3 regions of the Sodalis sp. C49 genome follow, and region 2 is predicted to be linked to each of the others. Evidence: predicted binding sites of a transcription regulator. Region 2 holds the regulator's gene; each other region holds the start of a gene.

Region 1 (5,417 bases), 490 kb from region 2:
AGCGCGGCGTCCAGCCGGGCGGGAACGGCGGCGGCAAACGTATGCAGGTAATTGATAAAATGGCTGACCAGGGCCGATGCCGGACGGTGCAGCGGCCGGATCAGGCTGACCGTGAACGGCACCTGATGACTGAAGGGGCGTAATACCACGCCGCCGGCGGCGTAATCCAGCGCGGTCAGCGGATTGACAATGGAAATGCCGACCCCGGCGCGTACCATCGCGCACACCGACGCGGCGCTATGGGTCTCCACCACCATGCCGCGCTCCACGCCTTCCTGGCTGAACAGCCGATCCAGCAGCTGGCGGTAGCTGTCGGTGGCCGACAGGCTGATATACGGCAGACGGTGAAAATCCTGCGGGGTCAGGCGCTCCCGCCGGGTCAACGGGTGTCCGGCGGGCAGCACGCACACCTCGTTAAGGGTCATCAGGGTCTCGCGCCCGGTGCCCGCGGGGGTAAAGGTATTTTCCGTCAGGCCGATATCGTGGCGCTGGGCGGAGAGCCATTCCTCCAGCAGCGGCGACTCCTGCGGCACCACGCTCAGGCTGACCGCCGGATGACGGTCGAAAAAATCCCGGCATACCAGCGGCAGCAGCGATTGGGAAAACACCGGCAGGCAGGCCACCGACAGCTGCGCCTGGCGGAACTCGCGAATGGCCTGCGCGGCGCTGACAATACGATCCAGCCCGTAATAGGAGCGCTGCACCTCTTCAAATAGGCGCAACCCTTCGCCGGTGGGTTTCAGCCGGCCTTTAATCCGCTCGAACAGCGTCATGCGCAGCAAATGCTCGAAGCGCGCCAGCTCCCGGCTGACCGTGGGCTGCGAGGTATGGAGCAGCGCCGCCGCCTCGGTAAGATTGCCGGTGGTCATCACCGCGTGAAAGATATCGATATGTCGCAATGAAATTGCCGCCATAATACCGCTCCCGGCCCCTAAACCCATATCATAGGTGAATAGCTGACGCTAAAATAGATATTTTATCGATAGCCAGTAATAGATAAAAATAGGCTCAAAGCGGTAACACCGACGGGAACCCCATGCCACATAACCTTTTTCACACCCAAAGCGCGCTTAACGCGGTCAATTTGCGGCAACTGGCCCGGCAATACGGCGGCCCGGTGTGGGCCTATGAAGCCGAAGTGATTAGCGAGCGCATCCGCCAGCTGCGGCAGTTCGACGTGATTCGTTTTGCCCAGAAGGCCTGCTCCAACATCCATATCCTGAGCCTGATGCGCGAGCAGGGGGTAAAGGTCGATGCCGTGTCCCTGGGTGAAATCGAGCGGGCGCTGGCGGCGGGCTACCGCCCGGGACAACAGCCGGCTGATATGGTGTTCACCGCCGATGTCTTTGACCGCCCGACCCTGCAACGGGTGGTGGAGCTCGCCATCCCGGTCAACGCCGGTTCGGTGGATATGCTGGAACAACTGGGGCGGCATTCGCCCGGGCATGCGGTATGGCTGCGCATTAACCCCGGCTTCGGCCACGGCCATAGCCAGAAAACCAATACCGGCGGCGAAAACAGCAAGCACGGGATCTGGTATGCCGACCTGCCGCTGGCCATCGCGCAAATCCGGCGCTACGGCTTAAAGCTCGTCGGCCTGCATATGCATATCGGATCCGGCGTGGATTATGACCATTTGCGCCAGGTCTGCGCGGCGATGGTGCGGGAAGTTATCGCCTCCGGCCAGGATGTCCACGCCATTTCCGCCGGCGGCGGGCTGTCGGTGCCGTACCGGTTTGGCGAGGAGGCGATCAACACCGGGCATTACTTTGGCCTGTGGGATGCCGCGCGCCGTGAAATCAGCGACCATCTGGGCCATCCGGTGACGCTGGAAATCGAGCCGGGGCGTTTCCTGGTGGCGGAATCCGGCGCGCTGGTGGCGCAGGTGCAGGCGGTCAAGGAGATGGGCAGTCGCCATTTCGTGCTGGTGGACGCCGGTTTTAACGACCTGATGCGCCCGGCGATGTACGGCAGCTATCACCATATTTCGCTGATCCCGGCCGACGGCGGCGAGCCGGACGGCCGGGCGGAAATAGCGACGGTGGTGGGCGGCCCGTTGTGCGAATCGGGGGATGTGTTTACCCAGTTGGCCGGCGGCGGCATCGAGCCGCGGCCATTGCCCGCCGCCCGGGTGGGCGATTACCTGGTGTTCCATGATACCGGCGCCTACGGCGCCTCAATGTCATCCAATTACAATACCCGCCCGCTGCTGCCCGAAGTCTTGTTCACGCAGGGCCGCCCGCGCCTGATCCGCCGCCGCCAGACGCTGGATGAGCTGCTGGCGCTGGAACGCTTGTAACCCAAAACGGCGGGGTCTTCGCCGGCGGCGCGGCGGTACCCGGGAACTCAGGCTTTGCTGCGCCCGGCCGCCGGCAACGGCGCCGCGGCCGCGGTGTCGGACGCCATGGGGCGATAGGCAATATAATAGACCAGCGCGACAAAGATGGCGCCGCCGGCGGCGTTGCCCAGGAACACGCCGGGGAAGTTGCCCCAGTACTGCGCCCAGGTCGCCTGCCCGGCAAAAATCGCCGCCGGAATCACGAACATATTGGCCACCACGTGCTGGAAGCCGAGATCGACAAACGCCATGATCGGAAACCAGATACCCAGGATCTTACTGGCCACATCCTTGCCGCTGTATGCCAGCCATACCGCCAGGCTCACCAGCCAGTTGCAGCCGATGCCGGAAATAAAGGCGTGCAGGAAATCGGCGGAAATCTTTGCCTGGGCGGTGGCCGCGGTTTTGGCCAGGAACGCGCCTTCGGTCAGGCCGAGCACGTGGCCGAAAAACCACGCAATCAAAATGCTGCCGGCGAAGTTGGCGACGGTAATCCAGAACCAGTTGCGTATCAGCGACATAAAAGAGATTTGCCGCGCCAGCCAGGCAATAGGCAGCGTCATCATATTGCCGGTCAGGAGTTCTCCTCCGGCGATAAGCGTCAGCACCAGCCCCACCGGGAACACCGCCGCCCCTAAAAAGACGCCGAACGACCCCCAGTCGGCGGGCAGGCTGGCGGTCACATGGATATCCAGCATAAAACCTATCGCGATATACGCACCGGCCAGACAGCCGAGCACCAGTAAATAGGGGAGCGGCGCGCGGCTTTTGGTGGCGCCCGTTTGCACAGCGATTGCTGCGACTTCTTTAGGAGAATGAAACGACATGGTAGTTTATATGTTAAAAGAAAGTGGTGATTCGCATCATATCCTCCCCCCGCGGCGAAGCCAACGGTTGGCCGCTAAAAGAGTGTTAAAAATTAAAACACCGTTCTGCACCGACATGGCCGCGGGCTTCAGGCCGCGCCGGCCATTCGCCGCCGGCGCGGCTTAAGGCCCGTGCGGATCAGCGCGCGGCCAGGTCCGCCAGCTCGCGGCGCAGCAGGATAAATTCCTGCGCCAGATCCTGGCACAGCATGGCGGTCATCAAATGATCCTGCGCGTGGACCATGATTAAATTGACCGGCACCTTGCCCGTCCCCTCATCCAGCCCGATAAGCCGCGTCTGGATGGCGTGGGCGCGGCGCGAGGCCTGGCGCGCCGCGTCCATCCTCTCCCGCGCCTCGTCCCAGTTGCGTTCCCGCGCCGACTGGATGGCGCTCATGCTCTCGGAACGGGCTTCGCCGGCGTTAATCAGCAATTCCATCACGGTTTGTTCAAAATCTTCCATTCGCCACCTCTATTGGTATACCAAATTTGGTAATTTCATCATATTGGAATTCCAATGTTGGCTTGTGAGAGCATGATCACAGAAAATAAATTCAGTTACGCTAGTTTTTGGTATGCCAAACCCACAATAAAACCTGCCGGCTACCGGCAAACGTGCATATCAATAGGCTTAACTCACTGATGATGAGGTGGTGTCATGTCATTTAAGGATCGTATGATCGATTCTCTGGGATCGTTTGCCACTAAATTTAATAGCTTTCGCTATATTATGGCGATCAAGGCGGCATTTATTACCTTAATGCCGGTCATCATTGTCGGCGCGTTTTCGGTGTTGATCTCCAATATGGTGCTCGATCCGGTTAACGGCCTCGCCAGTTTTAGTTTCTTCGCGCCGCTGGCGACGCTCAAGCCTATTATGAGCAGTATTAACTACGCCACCCTGAATTTTTTAACCATCGGCGCGGTATTCCTAATCGGTATTGAGCTAGGCCGGCTTAATGGGTCACGCACCTTATTTCCCGGGCTGCTGGCGGTAATTTGTTTTATCGCCGTCACGCCGACCACGCTGCAGTTAATGGTCGGCGACCAGATGATGGTGGTCAAGGACGTGCTGGCGCGGCAGTTTTCGGATACCAAGAGCCTGTTCCTCGGCATGTTTATGGCGATTTTATCGGTGGAGGTTTATTCGCGCCTGGAAAAGGTGGATAAATTCCGCATCAAGATGCCGGATACCGTGCCGCCCAATGTGTCCGCGTCTTTTACCGCCCTGATCCCGGCCATTATTACCGTGCTGCTGCTGGCGACCTTTGGGTTCGTCTTCCAGCGCGTGACCGGCATGTATCTGTACGATGCGGTATATAAGGTGGTACAGCAGCCGCTGGAATCGGTGGTGCAAAGCCTGCCGGGCATCCTGGTGCTGATGTTCGTCGCCCAGATGTTCTGGGTCATCGGCATTCACGGCAACCAAATGATTAAGCCGATTCGCGAACCTTTATTGCTCGGCGCCATTACCGTCAATATGACCGCGTTTGAACAGGGCAAGGATATTCCCAATATCATTACCATGCCGTTTTGGGATGTGTATATGAGCATCGGCGGTTCCGGCCTGACCATCGGATTATTAATGGCGGTATTGTTTACATCCAAGCGCAAGGAGATGAAAGAAATCGCTAAATTATCCCTTGGTCCCTCGGTGTTTAATATTAATGAACCGGTGATCTTCGGCATGCCGATCATGCTTAATCCGATCCTGGCCATTCCTTTTATTATTACGCCGCTGGTCACCGGCACCATCGGCTATTTCGCCACCAGCCTGGGTTTTGCCGACAAGGCGGTGGTGATGGTGCCCTGGACCACGCCGCCGCTGATTAACGCCTGGCTGTCCACCGCCGGATCGATGGGCGCGGTGATTACGCAGTTGTGCTGCATCGTGGTGTCGTTCCTGATCTATCTGCCTTTTGTCCAGGTGGCGTCGCGCCGCGCGGACCAGGCGCAGCTGGCGGCGGAAATGAGCGAAGCATCCCGCGCGCAAACCCTTAAGTCATCGTGAGGACGGACATGAGCAAGGTTAGCATCGCCATCCCGGCGGATTTTATCCTGGGCGCCGCGGCGTCCGCCTGGCAAACCGAGGGCTGGAGCGGCAAGAAGCCGGGCCAGGATTCTTATCTCGACCTGTGGTACCAGCAGGACCGCCACGTCTGGCATAACGGCTATGGTCCGGCGGTGGCCACCGATTTTATCCATCGCTACGC
Region 2 (5,417 bases):
CGTCTTTACCAACGAACCGGCGCTGCGCCTGGCGCGCAAGCTGATTAACGCCACCTTTGCCGACCGGGTGTTTTTTGCCAACTCGGGCGGCGAGGCCAATGAAGCGGCGTTTAAGCTGGCGCGTCACTACGCCATTACCCGCCACAGCCCCTATAAAACCAAAATCATCGCTTTTCATAACGCGTTCCACGGCCGCACGCTGTTTACCGTTACCGTGGGCGGGCAACCAAAATATTCCGACGGCTTCGGGCCAAAACCGGCGGATATCGTCCATGTGCCTTTTAACGATCTGGCGGCCGTCAAGGCGGTGATGGATGATCATACCTGCGCCGTGGTGGTGGAGCCGATTCAGGGTGAAGGGGGCATTATGCCCGCCACGCCGGAATTCCTGCAGGGCCTGCGCGATCTGTGCGACCAAAATCAGGCGCTGCTGGTGATGGACGAAGTGCAGTGCGGCATGGGGCGCACCGGCAAGCTGTTTACCTATATGCACTATGGCGTAACGCCGGATATTCTGACCACCGCCAAGGCGCTGGGCGGCGGTTTCCCCATCAGCGCCATGCTGACTACGGAAGAGATCGCCTCGGTGATGAAAGTGGGCACCCACGGCACCACCTATGGCGGCAATCCCCTGGCCTGCGCGGTATCCGAGGCGGCGCTGGATGTGATTAACCAGCCGGAAGTCCTGGCGGGCATTAACGAAAGGCACGATCGTTTCGTCAGCGCGCTCCAGGCGATTGACGACAAATATCAGGTATTTTCGGATGTGCGCGGCATGGGCCTGCTGCTGGGCGCCGAACTGCGGCCGCAGTTCCATGGCCGGGCGCGCGAGTTCCTGCACGCCAGCGCCGCGCAGGGCCTGATGATCCTCAACGCCGGTCCGGACGTCATCCGTTTCGCGCCGTCGCTGGTGGTGGAGTTCGCCGATATCGAACAGGGCATGGCCCGGTTTGAACAGGCGGTGGCGCAGGTTATCGCCGCCAAACCCTAAGGCGCGCGGCGGGAGACTAATGGCTTAACCGGCGCGCCAGCCAGTTGCCGTGCTGCGGCCGCTGGCGCCAGGCTACCGATGAAATCGTATGCATCACGCCCAGATGGAACAGAATACGCCGCAGATGGCGTTCCATCAGGGTGCCGGGCAGCTCCGGCGTTTCGCCGGCGGCGTCCATCACCGGGCTGTCTGAGCTTGGGCCGTCATATTCCAGCCGTTGCTGGCAGCGCTGCAGCGCCACCTCGCAAGAGGCCAGGTACTTTTGCGCCAGCGTCGGCGTCAGCATGTAGTGATCCCGCGCCAGGATGGTCATGGCATTGATGTGCTCGACGATGAACTGGCTATGGGTCACCCATAAACGCATATCGGTCAGATAGCGCGAATTAAACGCCGGCTCCCGCATCGCCTGGCTAAGCGACGTAAACAGCGCGTTGTGCGCCTGGTTGACCTTCATGCGCGCGTAGGCCAGCGCCGCCGGCTCGGGGGCGGGTTGCAGCAGCAGTCGCAGCGCGTCCTGGTCCCGCTCCAGCGCCAGATGGGCGTTTTTGCGCAGCATACCGCTTTGCCACTGCGGCCATAACCACAGCATGCCGCCGAACGCCAGCATACAGCCGATCAGCGTATCCACCAGCCTGGGCACCAGGAAATGCGCGCCGTTCAGCGACAGTAGCTGCAACGTATACACCGCGGTCACCGTCATGCCGATCATCGCCAGGCCGTAATTTTTGCGCAACACCAGGTAAGACGCCAGCGTCAGGAACAACATGCACAGCAATACCGTGCCGTCGCTCAGCCTGAATTGCAGCGTGCCGGCGGCAATCACCAACCCCGCCAACGTGCCCAGGGCCCGATGCTGGATCCGCACCCGGGTGGCGTTATAGCCGTTCTGGCTGACAAACATCACCGTCATTAAAATCCAGTAGGGTTTGGGGAGATCCAATACCAGCCCCAGGCTGCTGCCGATGGCCAGCATAATCCCAAGCCTTGCCGCGCTGCGCAGCGCCATGGATTTAAAGGAACAGTAGCTGACCAGCGCATGCCAAAACGACAGCCGCTGCTGGTTGTCGGCCATCAGGTCGCGGCGGTAAAGCGGGCGCTGGGTACGCAGCAGCCGGGCGATACGGCTGAAATGGTAATAACAAAACTGTCCGACCGGATTATCCGGATGCCGGTCGGCAATTTTTTCCAGGGCCGACAGCGCGGTGGCCATGTTAAAACGCCCCGGCTGCCGGTGATAGAGAATATCATCCGCCAGTACCCGCAACCGCGCGGCAATCAGCCGGGCGTTATAGCGGATAACCGCCTCGGCGTGGCTTTGCGCCACCAGTTTTTGTACTTCGTCCGGCTGGTGCAGGCTGACGGCGATATGCTCCTGCAAATCCAGCGCCACCTGGAAAGAACGCAGCAGGCGTTTGTACTGCAGCTGATCATTGGCCGACAGCATATAAAGCTGCTGGTATACCTGGGCAATCAGATCAATCACCGCCTGCTGGCGGGCAAACAGCGGCGGCAGGGCGGTTTCCGGATCGGTATGCTGTGTCAGCAGGGTATATTTCGCCTCGATATAATCCGCCAGCTCCCGATACAGCAGGCTAAGCGATTCCCGCATCGGCTGCTCCTTCCACAACCGGAACCACAGGGCGTTGAACAGCCCGTACCAGGCGGTGCCGGCAATATACAGCAGCGGCGGCACGGCGGGCGGCACATTGCCGGCCAGCCCCAGGGTAAAGATGGCGGCGATAAGCGCGGCGGGCAATAAACGGCCGTGCAGCGGGCTGATTTCACCGGTAACGCCGAACAGCAGCGCCAGGCCGAGCATCACCAAGGGCAACGGCACCGGCACGGCCAACAGCACCTGGATCAGCACGCTGCTCAGCGCGAACAGCACGCCGCCGACGGCCAGTCGCTTGAAAAACCGTTTATGCAGGGTATCGAGGCCGGCGATATTGCAGCAGGCAGGGACCAACGAAAACAGCAGGCCGTTTTGCAAGCTGCCGAATAACAGGCCGGCGGCCACCGGCAGGCATAGCACGATGGTTTGCCGCAGGGCATAGTTTACTTCAGGGTGGTAGATTAACCGGCGCCACATACTGTCAGCAAAAAAAGCGTGGTACGAAGCACCACGCCTGTATAACGGGGCTATCAGCGCGTGCCGTAAACAACAATGGTTTTACCGTGCGCGGATATAAGATTTTGATCTTCGAGCATTTTAAGAATACGTCCTACCGTCTCGCGGGAACAGCCGACAATCTGGCCGATTTCCTGACGGGTGATTTTTATCTGCATGCCGTCGGGGTGGGTCATGGCGTCGGGTTGTTTCGCCAGGTTCAACAGGGTTTGCGCTATGCGTCCGGTAACGTCCAGGAATGCCAGGTTGCCGACTTTTTCCGACGTTACCTGTAAACGACTGGCCATTTGCGCCGACAGGCGCATCAGGATATCCGGATTCACCTGAATCAGCTGCCGGAATTTTTTATACGAAATCTCGGCGACTTCACAGGCGGTTTTCGCCCGTACCCAGGCACTGCGTTCCTGACCTTCCTCGAATAGGCCGAGCTCACCGATGAAATCTCCCTGGTTAAGATAGGAGAGAATCATCTCTTTGCCTTCTTCATCCTTAATCAGCACCGCCACGGCGCCCTTAACGATGTAGTAAAGCGTTTCAGCCTTTTCACCCTGATGTATAAGTGTACTCTTCGATGGATACTTATGAATATGGCAATGAGACAGGAACCATTCGAGAGTCGGGTCTGTTTGCGGTTTGCCGAGAACCATTCGCTGTTATCCTCTTTTGTCATCGCTATCCCAGGTTCGGGACATCGTATTCCCTGTTACGGCGCTTGTATTATTCACTCTGACTCCGCGTTTAAACGGAGCGACGTAAGGGAACTTATTAGGGTCTGGTAATGTGATGTTCCGATCGATCTCTTGCCCTTTCATTATCATGAGGCCGATCCAGCCTTGTTTTTAGCATAGGTTTGAAGCAGTGTCTTCTGTTGTCTTGCTTCAGCATGAAGTATGTTCAGTAACATTGCCAGTTTTCCAACAAAAATGTAGTCTGCTGGAAAGCTTTTCATCAGGAGTATCATAATGCAGGCACGGGTCAAATGGGTAGAAGGGTTGTCTTTCATGGGCGAATCCGCCTCGGGCCACCAGGTTTTGATGGATGGGAACGCGGGCGAAAAAGCGCCCAGCCCAATGGAAATGGTATTGATGTCGGTCGGCGGCTGCAGCGCCATTGATGTGGTATCGATTTTACACAAAGCGCGGCAGGACGTCCGGGACTGCGAGGTCAAACTCACCTCCGAGCGCCGCGACGAGGCGCCGCGCCTGTTTACCCATATCAACCTGCATTTTATCGTCACCGGCGCCGGGCTGACCGACAAGGCGGTGGAGCGGGCGGTGACGCTATCGGCGGAAAAATACTGCTCGGTCTCACTGATGCTCGGCGCGTCGGTCAATATGACCCACAGCTTTGAAGTGCGCGACGAACACCACGCCCCAGCCGCCTAACCGGCCCGCCAACACCGCACTCCAACCCGGCGTGTTCAAGGGAGAGCGCGCCAATGGGGTCGAATCGGGCATGGTTTCTCTGCCCGACCGAGCGCCCCATGGCCCGGTATGCCCGCCAACACCGCGCTCAAACCCGGCGTGTTCAAGGGAGAGCGCGCCAATGGGGTCGAATCGGGCATGGTTTCTCTGCCCGACCGAGCGCCCCATGGCACGGTATGCCCGCCAACACCGCAGCGAATCCTGGCGTGTTCAAGGGAAAGCATGCCGATGGGGCCGAATCGGGCGTGGTGTTCCCGCCCGACCGAGCGCCCCACGGTATGGTAGGCCCGCCAACACCGCACTCAAACCCGGCGTGTTCAAGGGAGAGCATGCCGATGGGGTCGAATCGGGCGTGGTGTTCCCGCCCGACCGAGTGCCCCACGGTATGGTAGGCCCGCCAACACCGCAGCGAATCCTGGCGTGTTTAAGGGAGAGCATGCCGATGGGGTCGAATCGGGCGTGGTGTTCCCGCCCGACCGAGCGCCCCACGGTATGCTAGGCCCGCCAACACCGCAGCGAATCCTGGCGTGTTCAAGGGAAAGCATGCCGATGGGGCCGAATCGGGCGTAGTGTTCCCACCCGAGGCCTCGAGTTTACTTAATTTCCTTTCCTTCCAGCAACTGCTGTACCAGCGGCCCCATTATCAGCTCCATCGCCAGCCCCATCTTGCCCCCGGGCACCACCAGCGTATTAATATTGGAAATAAAGGAGCCTTGCAGCATCGCCAGCAGGTAAGGCAGGTCGATATGCGCCAGGCTACGGAAATGAATAACGACAAAACTTTCGTCAAGTGAGGGAATCGCCTTGGCGGCGAAAGGGTTCGACGTATCGACGGTCGGCACCCGCTGGAAATTGATATGGGTGCGGGAAAACT
Region 3 (5,417 bases), 1.7 Mb from region 2:
CAGGAGTAGGGAATGGATCACAGCGATTTTAACGGTGCGCCGACGGTGACCGCCATGCAGGTTATCCCGGTCGCGGGCCATGACAGCATGCTGATGAATATCGGCGGCGCCCACGGCGCCTATTTTACCCGCAATATTGTCATCCTTACCGACAATGCCGGGCATACCGGCGTCGGCGAGGCCCCGGGCGGCGAGGTGATTTTAAACACGCTGCTGGCCGCCCGGCAACGGGTGGTGGGCCAGCCGCTGGCGACGCTTAACCGCATCGTGCACGACGTGCACCAGGGGCATGTCAGCAACGATTTTGATTCTTTCGCCCAGGGCGCCTGGACCTTTGAACTGCGGGTAAACGCGGTGGCCGCTCTCGAGGCCGCGCTGCTGGATCTGATGGGCCAACATCTCGGCGTGCCGGTGGCGGAGCTGCTCGGTCCTGGTAAGCAGCGCGACAGCGTGCCTGTGCTGGGGTATTTGTTTTATGTCGGCGACAGGAGCCTTACCGACCTGCCCTATCAGGCCGGGCCCAGCCGGCCGTCCCATGACTGGTACCGGCTGCGCCGCGAAACGGCCATGACCACCGACGCCCTGGTGCGCCAGGCGGAAGCCGCGCAGGATCGTTATGGCTTCAAGGATTTCAAACTCAAGGGCGGCGTGCTGGCCGGCGCCAGCGAAATAGAGACCGTGACGGCGCTGGCCAGGCGGTTTCCGGACGCGCGTATTACCATCGACCCCAACGGCGCCTGGTCGCTTAGGGAAGCCATCGATTTGTGCCAGGATATGCGCGGCGTGCTGGCCTATGCCGAGGACCCCTGCGGCGCCGAGCAGGGCTTTTCCGGGCGCGAGGTGATGGCGGAATTCAAACGGGCCACCGGGCTGCCGGTGGCGACCAATATGATTGCCACCAACTGGCGCGAGCTAAACCACGCGGTACAGCTTAACGCCATTGATATTCCGCTGGCCGACCCGCATTTCTGGACCCTGCAGGGCGCGATACGCGTGGCGCAGCTGTGCGATGAATGGGGCCTGACCTGGGGCTGTCATTCCAATAACCATTTTGATATTTCGCTGGCGATGTTTATCCATGTCGGCGCGGCCGCGCCCGGTAAGCCCACCGCGCTGGATACCCACTGGATTTGGCAGGAAGGCGAGCATCTGACCAAAGAACCGCTGCAAATCGTCGACGGCGCGATCACACTCAACGGTAAACCGGGGCTCGGCGTGGAAATCGATATGGCGCAAATCGAACGGCAGCATGAGCTTTACAAGCGCATGCCGTCCGGCGCGCGCAATGACGCGCAGGCGATGCAGTATCTGATTCCCGGCTGGACCTTTGACCGGAAACGGCCGGCGATGCTGCGTTAACACATCAAGGGTACGGCCAGCCGTACCCTGAGTTTGCCGGCGACATGGGGTGGGCCGCGGACGATGGGATCAGGCTTCGTCATCCAGCTGCAGCGCCACGTAGAGCAGCAGCCGATCGTCAAAGTTGGCCAAATCCAGGCCGGTCATTTCCGAAATGCGATTGAGGCGGTACTCCAGGGTGTTGCGGTGGATAAACAGCGCCTTGGAGGTAGGCGTGGGCTGAACGTTATGGCGGAACCAGGCAATCAACGTGCGGCGCAGCAGGCCGTTGTTATCCATGGCCTTGAGTTTGGCCAGCGGGCGCACCAGCTCGCTGGCCTGCCAGCCGCCGCGCAGGCTGTCGAGCAGTACCGGCAGCATCAGGTCGGGATAAAAATAACGGCGCTGCTCGGGCAGCCGCTGCTTGCCCACCGACATGGTGGTGCGCGCGGTACGCCAGGAGCGCGCAATACCGCCGGCGCCGGGGAAAAAATTGCCCAGGGCGATACGTACCCGCAGGCGGCTGCTTTCGGTCATGCGCGAAAACAGCGTATCCACCCGCCGGCGATGCTCTTCGGCATCCCAGCGCCCGTGGCTGTTCAGCGCGGGTTTCAGCACCACCATTTCCGTCAGCGATACGATGGCGATCAAATTATCGCGCTCCGGCGTGGTGAGCAGCGTTTGCAACTGCTGCAGCTCCGCCATGGCGCTGTCGACGCCGAACTGCCCGCTGTCCACCTCCACCACCGCCGCCACCCTGGGCTGGTTGATATCGATGCCCAGCCGCTGGGCCCATTCGATCAGCGCCGGCGTGACTTCCTCGGCGCGGATTAAATTCAGCACCAGTTCCTCGCGCAGCCGGCTGTCCTGCGCCAGCATATGCAGCAAGCGCGCCTGCTCCAGCATCATTTCCGCCGTCATGCAGACCAGCTCGCCATACTGCCGCAGTTGACTGGGATTGCCGGTCAGGCCGATAACGCCGACGATATTGCCGTCGATTTTCAGCGGGAGGTTGATACCGGGCCGTACCCCGTGCAAATGCCGGGCCACGCCGTCGTCGATATCCACGACCCGGGCCTGCGACAGGGCCAATAACGCGCCTTCGTGCAGTTCACCGACCCGCTCTTCATCGCCGCTGCCGATAATGCGGCCGCGCGCATCCATCACGTTGATATTGCTGTCGATAATCTGCATCGTTCTTGCCACAATTTCTTGCGCCAATTTCGCATCAAGATGATACGTTGCCATCCCCGCCTCGGTTCTGTTAAGCCCTTTGCCCTATTATACCCGGGTGTTGGCGCTCATACATTGTGCAGAAGCACAAAGCGTGATCTTGCTCGCTTATTTTGTGCGGGATATCACATTCTTTCGGGCAAAAAAAGACGGCGTCGTGATGACGCCGTCTTGGTGGCGAGAGCCGGACGCGGGGGATTACTGCGCCAGCAGGTAAAGCGTGGTATCGCCGCGTTTGACGTTTAACGCCAGTATCGGCGGCTTGGCATCCAGGATTTTACGCAGTTCGCCGATATTCTGCACCGGCTGCTGGTTGACGCCCAGGATGATATCGCCCTTCTTCAGGCCGACTTTCGCCGCGGTGCTGCCCGCCTTGACATTGTCCACCTTGACGCCCTGCTGATCGCCGGTATCCATGTTGCTCAATTCCGCGCCTTCGATGCCGGTAAAGACATTGCCCGAATCAAGCTGCGGCTGGGTGCTCTGCTCCAGGATCACATCGACGGTTACCGGCTTGCCGTCGCGCAGCAGGCCGAGCTGGACCTTGGTGCCGACCGGCTGCGAGCTGACATCCGCCCGGAACGCGGCAAAGCTGTTGATGGGCCGGCCGTTCATGGTGACGATGACATCGCCGGCTTTCACCCCGGCCTTTTCGGCGGCGGATTTAGGCATCACCTGGCTGACAAACGCGCCGCGCTGGGCGTCGACTTTCATCGCCTTGGCAAGCTCCGGATTGAGCTCGGTGCCGAGAATGCCGATTTCGCCGCGCCTGACCTGGCCATAGGCCACCAGCTGCGCCGTCAGGTTTTTCACCATGTTGCTGGGAATGGCGAAGCCGATACCGATATTGCCGCCGTCCGGCGCCAGTATGGCGGTATTGATGCCGATAAGCTCACCGTTGAGGTTAACCAGCGCCCCGCCCGAGTTGCCCCGGTTGATGGCGGCATCGGTCTGGATAAAGTTTTCATAGTTTTCAATATTCAGCCCGCTGCGCCCCAGCGCGGACACAATACCCGAGGTGGCGGTTTCCCCCAGGCCGTAAGGGTTGCCGATGGCCACGGTATAATCGCCGACCCGCAGTTGGTCCGAATCGGCCATCTTGATGGCGGTGAGGTTTTTAAAGTCGATCAGCTGCACCAGCGCCAGATCGGAACGGGGATCGCGGCCGATGATCTTGGCGTCGAACCGGCGGCCGTCATACAGCTGCACCTGGATTTTAGTGGCGTCGTTGACCACATGATTGTTGGTCACCACGTAGCCTTTCTGGGCATCGATAATCACACCCGCGCCCAGCGCCATGAATTTTTCCTTGGCCGGCGGGGTATTGCCCTCGCCGTCGCCGCCGCCGTCCTCATCGCCGCCCTGGCACAGGGGCGACGCCTGGAAAGGCGACCCTTCCTGGCACAGCGGGGAATCCTGGCCAAAGAACTGCTGGAACTGCTCGGGCACGCGCGCCGAACTGACGGCGGTGCTGCCTTCGACGCTGATGCTGACCACCGATGGCATGACTTTTTCCAGCATCGGCGCCAGGCTTGGGAGCTGCTGATTGGTCGAGGCGGTTTCCGCCGCATACAATGAAACAGGCGCCAGCGCCACACCCAGACACAATGCCAGCGCACTCAGGACCAAAGAAGTTTTTTTCATTTAACATTGTCTCAACTGTAAGTATCAGGTAATGATGCGGACCCATTGCTGTGGTCGTATCTGTGAGATTAATCAAATAACCCGAAGTTCAGTAGCAAAAAAACCATAATGGTAAAAAAGTATTGGGCGTATTTACAAATACTGCGCTAACCCTGACTTACTCCGCGGCCATTAAGCGGCGGTATTCATCCCAGGCATAAAGATCGGTCATGCCGCTAATATAGTCCTGAATTAAACGCGCCCGATAATAAAATTCCATCATGGGCTGCTGGCGCGACGGGTAGCGATTTAACCCGGCTACCGCTTCACCATAAGCCAGACGATGTTTGGTGGATAATTTATGAAACAGGCGGGTGGGGATCATGTAGTCCCGGTGGTCATCCTGCGCCGCCAGCTCGCGAAACGCCGCCAGCGGCATATCCAGCAGGGGGTTGTAGATTTCCAGCAGGCCGCTGATAACCCGGTAGCCCTGTAATTCCAGCTGTTCTACTTCCGGATGGTTGAACACATGTTTGAAGGCCACGCCTTTGAATATTTTCAATAAGCGGTAAGCCGGACTGGAATCTTCCAGCAGCGCCTGGTTAAAGCATCCGTCGAATATCGGCGACAGATTATCGAGAAACCGTTTTGCCGCATGGGGCACCAGCCGTGCCACGGTATTTACCCGCAAATACATAAAAAACTGATCGCCGCTGCGCAGCCCCTGGTTGCGCATTATCTTATCGAATGCCTGGCCGACCACCTTTTCAAATAAATCGCCTTTCTCCACGCCGCCCCATTCTTGTTGCAGGTAGTTATAAAGCTGTTCGACGGTAAAGATCTTTTTTTCCACCGCATCTTCGAGATCGGCGATGCAATAAGAAATATCGTCGGCGGCTTCCATGATATACGTCAGCGGGAAGCGATGAAATTCCCCCAGCCCCAGCTGTTCGCGCAACGCTTTGACATACTCTTCCTCGGCAAGATAGTAGCCCGGTTTTTTCATCAGATAGCTGAATTCGTCCGGTATCGCGCCGCGCCAATAGGCCGGACGGGTATATTTTAAAATACAGCCCACCTGGGCATAGGTCAGGTTCAGCTTCAGCAGGCTGTGCACCATGCGGATGGCCTGGGCATTGCCTTCGAAATGACACAAATCGAGCCGGATACGGCTGCGCAGCGCGTTGTCGTCATCCTCGCCGGCGCGCAGGCGCAATACCTCG

The links. The regulator CRP, encoded in region 2, controls carbon source genes, mostly activating them, when cyclic AMP is high. The targets are predictions, from matches to a motif close to ATGTGANNNNNNTCACAT.
Region 1: a site for CRP is predicted at 3,732-3,749, ahead of ABUK12_RS21185 (PTS sugar transporter subunit IIC). Genes of this name have one in related genera too.
Region 3: a site for CRP is predicted at 2,685-2,702, ahead of ABUK12_RS11445 (CdaR family transcriptional regulator). Genes of this name have one in related genera too.

Annotation. Positions count from the first base shown of each region.
Region 1 covers NZ_CP163303.1:4,680,115-4,685,531, forward strand. Annotated here, with positions in the region: gene ABUK12_RS21165 (LysR family transcriptional regulator) at 1-914, opposite strand, end outside; gene lysA (diaminopimelate decarboxylase) at 1,037-2,299, shown strand; gene ABUK12_RS21175 (formate/nitrite transporter family protein) at 2,347-3,165, opposite strand; gene ABUK12_RS21180 (PTS lactose/cellobiose transporter subunit IIA) at 3,344-3,667, opposite strand; gene ABUK12_RS21185 (PTS sugar transporter subunit IIC) at 3,863-5,215, shown strand; gene ABUK12_RS21190 (glycoside hydrolase family 1 protein) at 5,224-5,417, shown strand, end outside.
Region 2 covers NZ_CP163303.1:4,187,912-4,193,328, forward strand. Annotated here, with positions in the region: gene ABUK12_RS18755 (bifunctional acetylornithine/succinyldiaminopimelate transaminase) at 1-991, shown strand, start outside; gene ABUK12_RS18760 (YccS/YhfK family putative transporter) at 1,008-3,080, opposite strand; gene crp (cAMP-activated global transcriptional regulator CRP) at 3,134-3,766, opposite strand; gene ABUK12_RS18770 (hypothetical protein) at 3,934-4,122, opposite strand; gene ABUK12_RS18775 (OsmC family protein) at 4,082-4,504, shown strand; gene ABUK12_RS18780 (phosphoribulokinase) at 5,137-5,417, opposite strand, start outside.
Region 3 covers NZ_CP163303.1:2,521,120-2,526,536, forward strand. Annotated here, with positions in the region: gene ABUK12_RS11440 (enolase C-terminal domain-like protein) at 13-1,359, shown strand; gene ABUK12_RS11445 (CdaR family transcriptional regulator) at 1,429-2,586, opposite strand; gene degP (serine endoprotease DegP) at 2,770-4,215, opposite strand; gene dgt (dGTPase) at 4,373-5,417, opposite strand, start outside.